DNA from 2 places in the Paraburkholderia steynii genome. Region 2 is predicted to be linked to the other one. Evidence: riboswitches for the same ligand, from Rfam matches in the RefSeq annotation. Region 2 holds a riboswitch; the other holds the start of a gene.
What was found. A riboswitch is a leader RNA that binds a small molecule or an ion and turns the genes downstream of it on or off. The one in region 2 is predicted to bind glycine.
Positions count from the first base shown of each region.

Region 1: another riboswitch for glycine. It lies ahead of BLT65_RS26870 (D-amino acid dehydrogenase); the one in region 2 lies ahead of gcvT (glycine cleavage system aminomethyltransferase GcvT).

Region 1 covers NZ_FNDI01000016.1:142,795-147,219, forward strand. The annotation lists gene BLT65_RS26860 (LysR family transcriptional regulator) at 1-866, shown strand, start outside; gene speB (agmatinase) at 878-1,855, opposite strand; glycine riboswitch at 2,153-2,243, shown strand; gene BLT65_RS26870 (D-amino acid dehydrogenase) at 2,390-3,667, shown strand; gene BLT65_RS26875 (LysR family transcriptional regulator) at 3,811-4,425, opposite strand, start outside.
Region 2 covers NZ_FNDI01000007.1:173,821-178,245, reverse strand. The annotation lists gene BLT65_RS15085 (oxidoreductase) at 1-43, shown strand, start outside; gene BLT65_RS15080 (hypothetical protein) at 325-681, shown strand; gene BLT65_RS15075 (hypothetical protein) at 717-1,529, opposite strand; glycine riboswitch at 1,790-1,903, shown strand; glycine riboswitch at 1,955-2,094, shown strand; gene gcvT (glycine cleavage system aminomethyltransferase GcvT) at 2,183-3,301, shown strand; gene gcvH (glycine cleavage system protein GcvH) at 3,405-3,785, shown strand; gene gcvP (aminomethyl-transferring glycine dehydrogenase) at 3,853-4,425, shown strand, end outside.

The DNA of each region.
Region 1 (4,425 bases), on a different contig from region 2:
GCGGCGGCTTCGCCGCAGCGCAACCTATTCTCAACATTGGCGCATCGAGCATCAGCGAATACATGTCGCAGCTGGAGACACGCCTCGGACTACGATTGTGTGAGCGCGGACGCGCGGGTTTCCGGCTGACAGACGAAGGCGCGGAACTGCACGCCGCCGCACAGCGTCTGCTCGGCGCGGTCGATACGTTTCAGATGGAAGCAGGTACGTTGCGCAATCAGCTTTCTGGTGTATTGCGCTTCGGCATGATCGAAGCAACGTTGACCGACAAATACTCGCCGCTGCCGACAGCGATCCGGGAGTTCGGCCAGATGGCGCCCGACGTCCGTCTGCATGTGCAGATCGACACACCTGGCAGCATGGAGCAGCACGTGCTGGACGGGCGCCTGCATCTGGCCGTGGGGCCGTTTCCCGCGCAGATTCCCGGTCTCGATTACTTGCCACTTTATAGAGAGGAGCAGGGGCTCTACTGCGCATCGACCCACTCGTTGTACGAGCGGGCAGGCGGCCGTGTCCCGTTGTCGGTTATTAGCAAGCAACGGCTCGCTGCGCGTGCTTACCTCGGCAGCCAGGAACTCAAGCTACTGCACATGGCACAGGCCGCGGCCTCGGTCGACAACGTCGAAGGCCGCGCGATGCTCATCCTGTCGGGCAACTATGTGGGCTTTCTGCCGCCTCACTATGCGCAGCCGTGGGTCGACAGCGGACTACTGGCGCGCATCGATCCTGAGCACTATGTGACTCATCTGGATTTTCAGATCATCACGCGCAAAGGCGCCGAATCGGCGCGCGTCGTGCAGGCTTTTTGCAACCAGCTGCGAGCGGCGGCCAGGAAAGTCAACCGGGCCACACGCAGCAGCAAATAGCTAAAGAGAACTTAGCGGGAAAGGTTTCGTTTGACTTTGCGCTGATGCATCACGCGGCCAATCGTATTCAGCAGCAGTTGCGCCGCGAGGATCGACGTCGAGCCCGAATGATCGTAGTCAGGTGCGACTTCCACGAGGTCGATGCCAATCACGTCACCCTGCTCAGCAAGGCCAGCGAAGAGTTCGAGTCCTTCGTAGTACAGCAGGCCGCCGTGGCTCGGCGTACCCGTGCCGGGCGCGATCGACGGATCGAAGCCATCGATATCGATGGTCAGGTAATATCGCACGCCCTTCGGGATACGGTCCAGGACGCCCTGGATGCCGAGGCGTCGAAGGTCGCGCACCGAGATAATGTCCGAGCCCATCTCGCGTGCCTGGGCATAGCCCTCGCGCGCAGTAGACGACACGTTGCGGATGCCGATTTGCGTCATGCCCGATACCACGCTTTTTTCCGCCGCGCGCCGCAGCGGATTGCCGTGGCCATGGCGTACACCATGGCGCTCGTCGACGAAATCGAGATGGGCGTCGATATGGACGATGTGAAACGGCTCCTGACCTTCGAATGCATTGATGCACGGAATGTTGATCGAGTGATCGCCTCCCATCACCACCGGCAATGCGCCCGCCGCCAGGATCTTGCGCACGCCGTACTCGATGTTGGCGTGACTCTTCTCCGTGTTGGTATGCACCATGTCCGCATCACCGATATCGACAATGCGAACTTCGTTGCTGGGCAAATACACGACGTCGTCTTCGAAGTCATACGCGCCGCCGTGTCCGAATGAGAACAGCGTCGACGCATCCCGGATCGAGCGCGGACCGAACCTTGCACCCGCCCGCCACTGCGTACCGCAGTCGAAAGGAGCGCCCATCACCGCGACATCCGCATCAATTTTGTCCCAGTCAAGACACAGCGGAGACTTCGCGAACGTGCAGATTCCAACAAAGGGCAAATTAAGCCGACCGGTTTCGTAGCTGTTTTCAGACATGATATTGCACTCGTCCCAGTTGTTCGTTCAGATAGGTACGGCGCACAGGGCGCCCTCATCACCGCCGCAGCGCCGTCCGTTGTGACAGGCAGGCGGTGCATCTGGAACGGAGTCTAGGCAAACAAATTCGACGGAAAAATGCCAAAAATCAGAAACACACTTCGGGATAATCCGAAGCATTTGCGGGCACATCCAGATCGCGATAGAGCCGCTATGCACCCGAGCGGGAAGTTGACTGCCGTCTATTTGAAAAGACTTGAGTTCGCTTCTTTGAGGTAGTAGTCTTGCGCTGTTCTACAACGAAGCACGGGAGAGATCGTCCATCCGCGACGACGCCGACGGAGCAACCGCCCCGGAAACTCTCAGGCAAAAGGACCGTGCAGCGAGAACATCTGGAGAGCGGCGCATGCGCGCCCACCGAAGGGGAGCTATTACCGTAACCGGTATTAGCGAAACTCTCAGGTACATGGACAGATGGGGCATTGACGCCGGTAATCATCGGCCGGCGATGCTCAACTAACACTGGACCATGTCATGTCCCATATTGCCATCATTGGCGCCGGAATTACGGGCGTCACCACTGCTTACGCCCTCGCCCGTCGTGGTTACCGCGTCACCGTTCTCGAACGTCATCGCTACGCGGCAATGGAGACGTCATTTGCCAACGGCGGCCAACTATCGGCCAGCAACGCTGAGGTGTGGAACAGCCGCTCCACCGTGCTGAAAGGCCTGCGTTGGATGTTTAGCCGCGACGCTCCGCTCCTCATGAATCCGAGACCGAGTTGGCACAAGTACAGCTGGATCGGCGAGTTCCTGCGCCAGATTCCGAACTATCGCACCAACACGATCGAGACGGTGCGGCTAGCCATCGCTGCACGTGAGCACATGTTCTCGATCGCGGAGCGGGAGCACATCGATTTCGACCTCGAAAGACGTGGCATCTTGCATTTCTATGCGACCCGCAAGGAGTTCGACGCCGCGACAAAGGTCAATGCATTGCTACGTGAAGGCGGTCTTGAGCGGCGCCCAGTGACACCCGACGAAATCCGCGCGCTTGAGCCGGCGCTTCATGGGCAGTTTCACGGCGGCTTCTTCACCGAGTCGGATTCGACCGGCGACATTCACAAGTTCACGCGTGGGCTTGCTGAAGCCTGCGTGCGTTTGGGTGTCGAGTTCCGCTACGACACGAGCGTGCAGTCCATTTCCGAGGCCGCAGACGGTGAATTGAGGGTTGCTTTCGCGCACGAAAATCAGACTGATACGGAAAGCTTCGACCGGGTAGTGATTTGTGCGGGTGTCGGAAGTCGTGCGCTAGCCGCGTATGTGGGAGATCACGTGAACGTCTATCCGGTGAAGGGTTATTCGATCACTGTGTGCCTCGACGACGCAGAAAGCCAGCACGCCGCGCCTTGGGTCAGCCTGCTTGATGACAACGCCAAGATTGTCACCAGCCGTCTCGGTGTCGATCGCTTCCGTGTTGCTGGAACGGCTGAATTGAACGGCCTGAACCGTGACATCCGTTCGGATCGAATCCAGCCCCTCGTCAATTGGACACGCGCGCATTTCCCGGACATGTCGACGGCGCGCATTATTCCGTGGGCTGGCCTGCGCCCCATGCTGCCAGGCATGCTGCCCAAAGTGGGCGCCGGTCGCCGACGCAACATTTTCTACAACACTGGACACGGGCATTTGGGGTGGACCCTCTCAGCAGCGACTGCGGAAGCTGTTGCAGAACTCGTGGCCGGTAGTATGCCTAACTTAATGAGCGTCAAGCCCGCGAGAAAGCGAACAGGCCTGCCGGTCAACGTCTGATAAGCGTTTTCAGCCGACAGCACAGGCCCCGCGCGACGCGGGGTCTCGAGTTTTTAAGAGGTCGCCCATTCCGGCTAACCAACCCATCCCGTTCGAGTCTCCCGCACCGCGTCGCGCTCAAACATGACATGGCGCGAGACAGATCACTCATCCACGGCGTCATGCAGGTGGCTTGCGAGGTAGTCGATCAGCGCTCGCACCTTCGACGGAAGGAAGCGGTTAGGCGGATACAGCAGCCAGACGGGACCCATGTAAGAACGCGCCTCGAATTCCCAGTCGGCGAGCACCTGAACGAGGCAGCCTTGCTGTAGCGCCTCTGCAGCAGCGAAGTCGGGCAAGCCTGCAATGCCGAGATCCTGCAACGCAGCCTCAAGGCGGGCGCCCGCATGGTTGGCGATATAGCGCCCTCTGACTTCCAGCGACTGCGTCTCGGTGCCACGCCGGAAATGCCATCGATTGTCGTCAACCGTTTCCCCGAGATACAGGCATTCGTGCCGGCTGAGATCGCGTGGCGCGACGGGCGTCCCGCGCACTTTGAGATAAGCGGGCGACGCGCATAGCAGCCATTTCACGGTGCCGAGCCGCCGGGCGGCCAGGCCCAACGGCGGCGAACGGGTCAGGCGGATCACCATATCGACGTCATCACGCAGCGGATCGACTTCGCGGTCGGCGAAGATCAACTGAACGTCCACGTCCGGCAAGCTACGCAGAAATCCCGGGATCAGCGGATGGATGACGGACTTGGCGAATGCAACCGG
Region 2 (4,425 bases):
CGAACAGGAAGGCGTACGGCTGCCGTTCAAGCGCGGCGTCTGACGGCTGGTTCGCCGCTGCGGCCGTCAATGCGCCCTCAAGGCTTTTGCAAAACGCACAGCCTTGGCTGACGGACAAATCGTCGTCGCGCCCTTCATTGCGCCTTCAAGGGTTCTGCAGAACGCAAAACCTTGGCTGACGCCCCGATTGCAGCCAATCGATAGTTAAAAAATGGTCGGGTGGTGCGTCATCGCGCGCCGCTCGACGGCCGTTGCTACCCGTACGAACCGCCTCGCAGGGCACACGGACCGTAGCGAGACGGCCCCATCACAAAGGAGAACCCTATGCAACGTATCGTTCGCGCGCTTGGCTGTTGCGCGCTGGTGTCGTCGCTGGCGGCGTGCTTGGTCGCGCCGCAGCAAACGGCTCAACCGCGTCCCGCGCCGAATCCGCATGAAGCGGCCGTGAAGCGCCTCGAACAGGTGGACGGCCGCATCGACAACATGGGCCGCCACATCGACGCCCGCGTCAGCCAGGGCTACTACCCACCGCCCGAAGGCGGCGCCCTTCATCGTCGTCTGGGCACGATCCGCCAGGAAGCGCACGACATGGCTGCGCAACACGCCGGCGGACTTTCCGGCGACGAACAGCGCGCGCTAAATGAGGAACTGGATACGGCGTCGGCGGCGATCAACCGATAACGCAATCGCTAGACGCGGCGGCGTGCCGCCCCGGTTCACGCCATCGCCGCCGCTATGACACGTTCCCGCAGTTGCTGATACACGGTGAGATACTCGGCGCGCCCCGTGGCGATGGCCGACTGCTTGAGCGCATCGAGCATCACCAGTTCCTGTGGGACCTTCAGCGCCTTTTGATAGAGGAGCGGCAAGACAATCGGGTTGTACGACATCGTCCGCCAGCTTCGGTCGGTCGCGAGCAGCAGCGAGACCAGACGCTCAGTGACGAACACCTTCACCGGCGACTCTCGAAGGTTGTGCCGCGTGCCCGAGTTGAGCGCATGCGCGAGCGGGGTCCGGTTGGCCTCTGCGACGTTGAAGACAATCTCGGCGTGGCGCAGCCAGTGCCGCCAGAACCGTGGCTTCGCAGCGAAGTAATTGCAAAAGACCGTGTTCGACGAATCCATGACCAGCGTGTTGAGATCGACGCTCGGCGTCAGTAGCGCGGCGACTTCGACAAAAGTCGGCCACGCGTTCGGATGCTCGAGCGCGCCATGTTGAAACACGTTCAAAAACAATGCGCTGGCGTCGAAGAACGGCGAAAACGAAACGACATCCGTCGATTCCGGCACGCTCGCGATAAACGCGTGAACGTCGCTCGCTTCGAGATTTGTCTTCAACGCGAACTTCGGCGACAGAAAGCCGTAAAGCGCGTCGTCGTCCAGGTCGTTGTTGAGCAGGAAATTGCGGATCGGCCAGTATTCGCTCCAGTCCGGCCGTTGACCCACGTTGTCGAGGGGAATGAAGCCCTTGTCCAGATTGCTTCGGGTTTGCTCCGAATAGTAGATCTGGTAGATGTGCGCTTTGCTCATGGGTAGAACGGAGAGTTTGGGAAACAAAGGCCGCATGGTGCCTATGTGCAAGTATCCGATGCTGCTTTGCAATGCAATTGCCCAAGCAGGCAGCGTATTCGGCACCAATTCCATCGATCACGCGCGACCCGGCCCGTGAGCGCTGGCCAACATAGAGCGCTTTTTTTGACGCCAGGGCCGCATCCGTCGCCGCCGCAGGGCCGTAGCCGCGCGGCCTCACGGGCTCGAATTGACAAGCCTCAGGCCCTCGCGTACATTCGCCGCACGCGTCGGGAGAGCGCGCCGTCCGCTGTCGTTTTCTGAAACGTGCAGCAGCCAGCGCCGCCGAAGGGGCACACCCGCAAACTCTCAGGCAAAAGGACCGACCGCGTCGAAAAACCCGCTCGTCATCTGGTCATAGTGACCTCATTCGAATGAGCGCCCGTTTTTCGCACTCTGGAGAGCGGCAGTAGCGCCGTGCATTAAGCCGCACGCGCAGGCTGCCCACCGAAGGGGCGCGCGCCACGCTGACAGCACTCGCTGACGGCAGCGCAATCTCTCAGGTATCGAGGACAGAGGGGGCATGCAGTTATCGCTCGTTGGCCCGAGATGGGATCAGGCCGCGAGGGTTTCGCCGCATGGCCTTTCCTGTTTAGCGACGCCCCGAGGCCCCGATGATCGAACTCAAACACACCCCGCTCCACGCCACGCACCGTGCGCTCAATGCCCGCATGGTCGACTTCGGCGGGTGGGACATGCCCGTCAATTACGGCTCGCAGATCGAAGAGCATCGCGCCGTGCGCACCGACGCCGGCATGTTCGACGTATCCCATATGTGCGTCGTCGATTTCACGGGCGAGCGCGTACGCGCTTTCTTCGAGCGCGCGCTGGCGAACAACGTCGGCAAGCTGCAAGCCCCGGGCAAAGCCCTTTACTCCTGCCTGCTCAACCCCGAAGGCGGCGTGATCGACGATCTTATCGTCTATTACTTCGGCGAAGATCATTTCCGCGTCGTCGTGAATGCCGGCACGGCCGAGAAAGACGTCGCGTGGTTCAACAAGCTCAATGACGAACAAGGCTTTGGCCTGACCATCAAGCCGCGCCGCGACTACGCGATCGTCGCCGTGCAAGGTCCGAACGCGCGCGAAAAAGTGTGGGCGACCGTGCCCCACGCTCGCGCTGCCAGCGAAGCCCTCAAGCCGTTCAACGCCGCGCGCGTCACCGAGACGCCGTTTGGCGAGCTGACCGTCGCGCGCACCGGCTACACGGGCGAAGACGGCTTCGAAATCATCGTCCCCGCTGATCACGTCGAAGCGCTGTGGAACGCGCTGCAGGCACAAGGCGTGCGTCCCGCCGGTCTCGGCGCGCGCGACACGCTGCGCCTCGAAGCCGGCATGAACCTGTACGGCCAGGACATGGACGACAACGTGTCGCCCCTCGACGCCGGCCTCGCATGGACGGTCGATCTGACCGCGCCGCGCGATTTCATCGGCCGCGCGAAGCTCGAAGCGGACGGTTCGCAGGCGTCGTTTGTCGGCCTGATCCTGCACAAGGACAACGGCAAGGCCGCTGGCGTGCTGCGCGCGCACCAGAAGGTCGTCACGCCCGCTGGCGAAGGCGAAATCACGAGCGGCACGTTCTCGCCGACCATGCAGGAATCGATCGCCTTCGCGCGCGTGCCGAAGGGCGTGCAGCCGGGCGACGTCGTCCACGTTCAGATCCGTGACAAGGCACTTCCCGCCAGCGTGGTTAAACTGCCATTCGTGCGCAACGGCAAAGTGCTCGTCGGCTGATCGGTCACACGATGAGCGTCACGAGACAGACACCGGACAGACACGAAATCGTCGCGTGCGTCCCATCATTTAAATCAACCGAATTACCGCATAGGAGCATCCGATGAGCATCCCGGCCGATCTGAAATACACCGAATCGCACGAATGGGTCCGCACCGAAGCAGACGGCACGCTGACGGTCGGCATCACCGACCACGCGCAGGAAGCGCTCGGCGACATCGTCTTCTTCGAAGTGCAGCAACTGGGCCAGACCGTCTCGGCAGGCGATACCGTCGCCGTCATCGAATCGGTGAAGGCTGCGTCCGATATCTACGCCCCTGTTTCGGGCGAGATCATCGAGGCCAACCCGAACGTCGCCGATACGCCGGACGCCGTGAACAGCGCGCCGTACGACAACTGGCTGTTCAAGATCAAGCCGGCTGCGGGCGCCTCGGAAGACCGTCTGATGGACGCCGCCGCGTACGGCAAGTCGATCGGCGAATAAGCCACTTACTCACGACCGGCGCGGCGTTCGCCACGATAGAAGAACGCCGCGCCAGCAGGAACATTCCATGAAGCTCGAACACCCGGATCATCTGATGAACCGCACTCCTCTCTCGCTCGCCGCGCTCGAAGTGCATGACGCCTTCGCCGAACGGCATATCGGCCCGGATACGGCCGATCAGCAGTCGATGCTCGAAGCCCTCGGCTTTGCGTCGCGCGCCGCGTTGATGGACGCGGTGATTCCGAAGACGATTCGCCGCCAGGACGCGCTGCCGCTCGGCCCCTTCGCCCAGCCGAAGAGCGAAGCCGAAGCGCTCGCCGCGCTGCGCGAACTCGCGGACAAGAACCAGGTGTTCCGCTCATACATCGGCCAGGGCTACTACAACGCGCACACGCCCGCCGTCATCCTGCGCAACGTGCTCGAAAATCCGGCGTGGTACACGGCATACACGCCGTATCAGCCGGAAATCTCGCAAGGCCGTCTCGAAGCGCTGCTGAACTATCAGCAGATGATCGTCGACCTGACGGGCCTCGCGATCTCGAACGCATCGCTGCTCGACGAATCGACGGCCGCCGCCGAAGCGATGACGCTGCTGCAACGCGTCGGCAAGCCGAAGTCGAACATTTTCTATGTGGCAGAC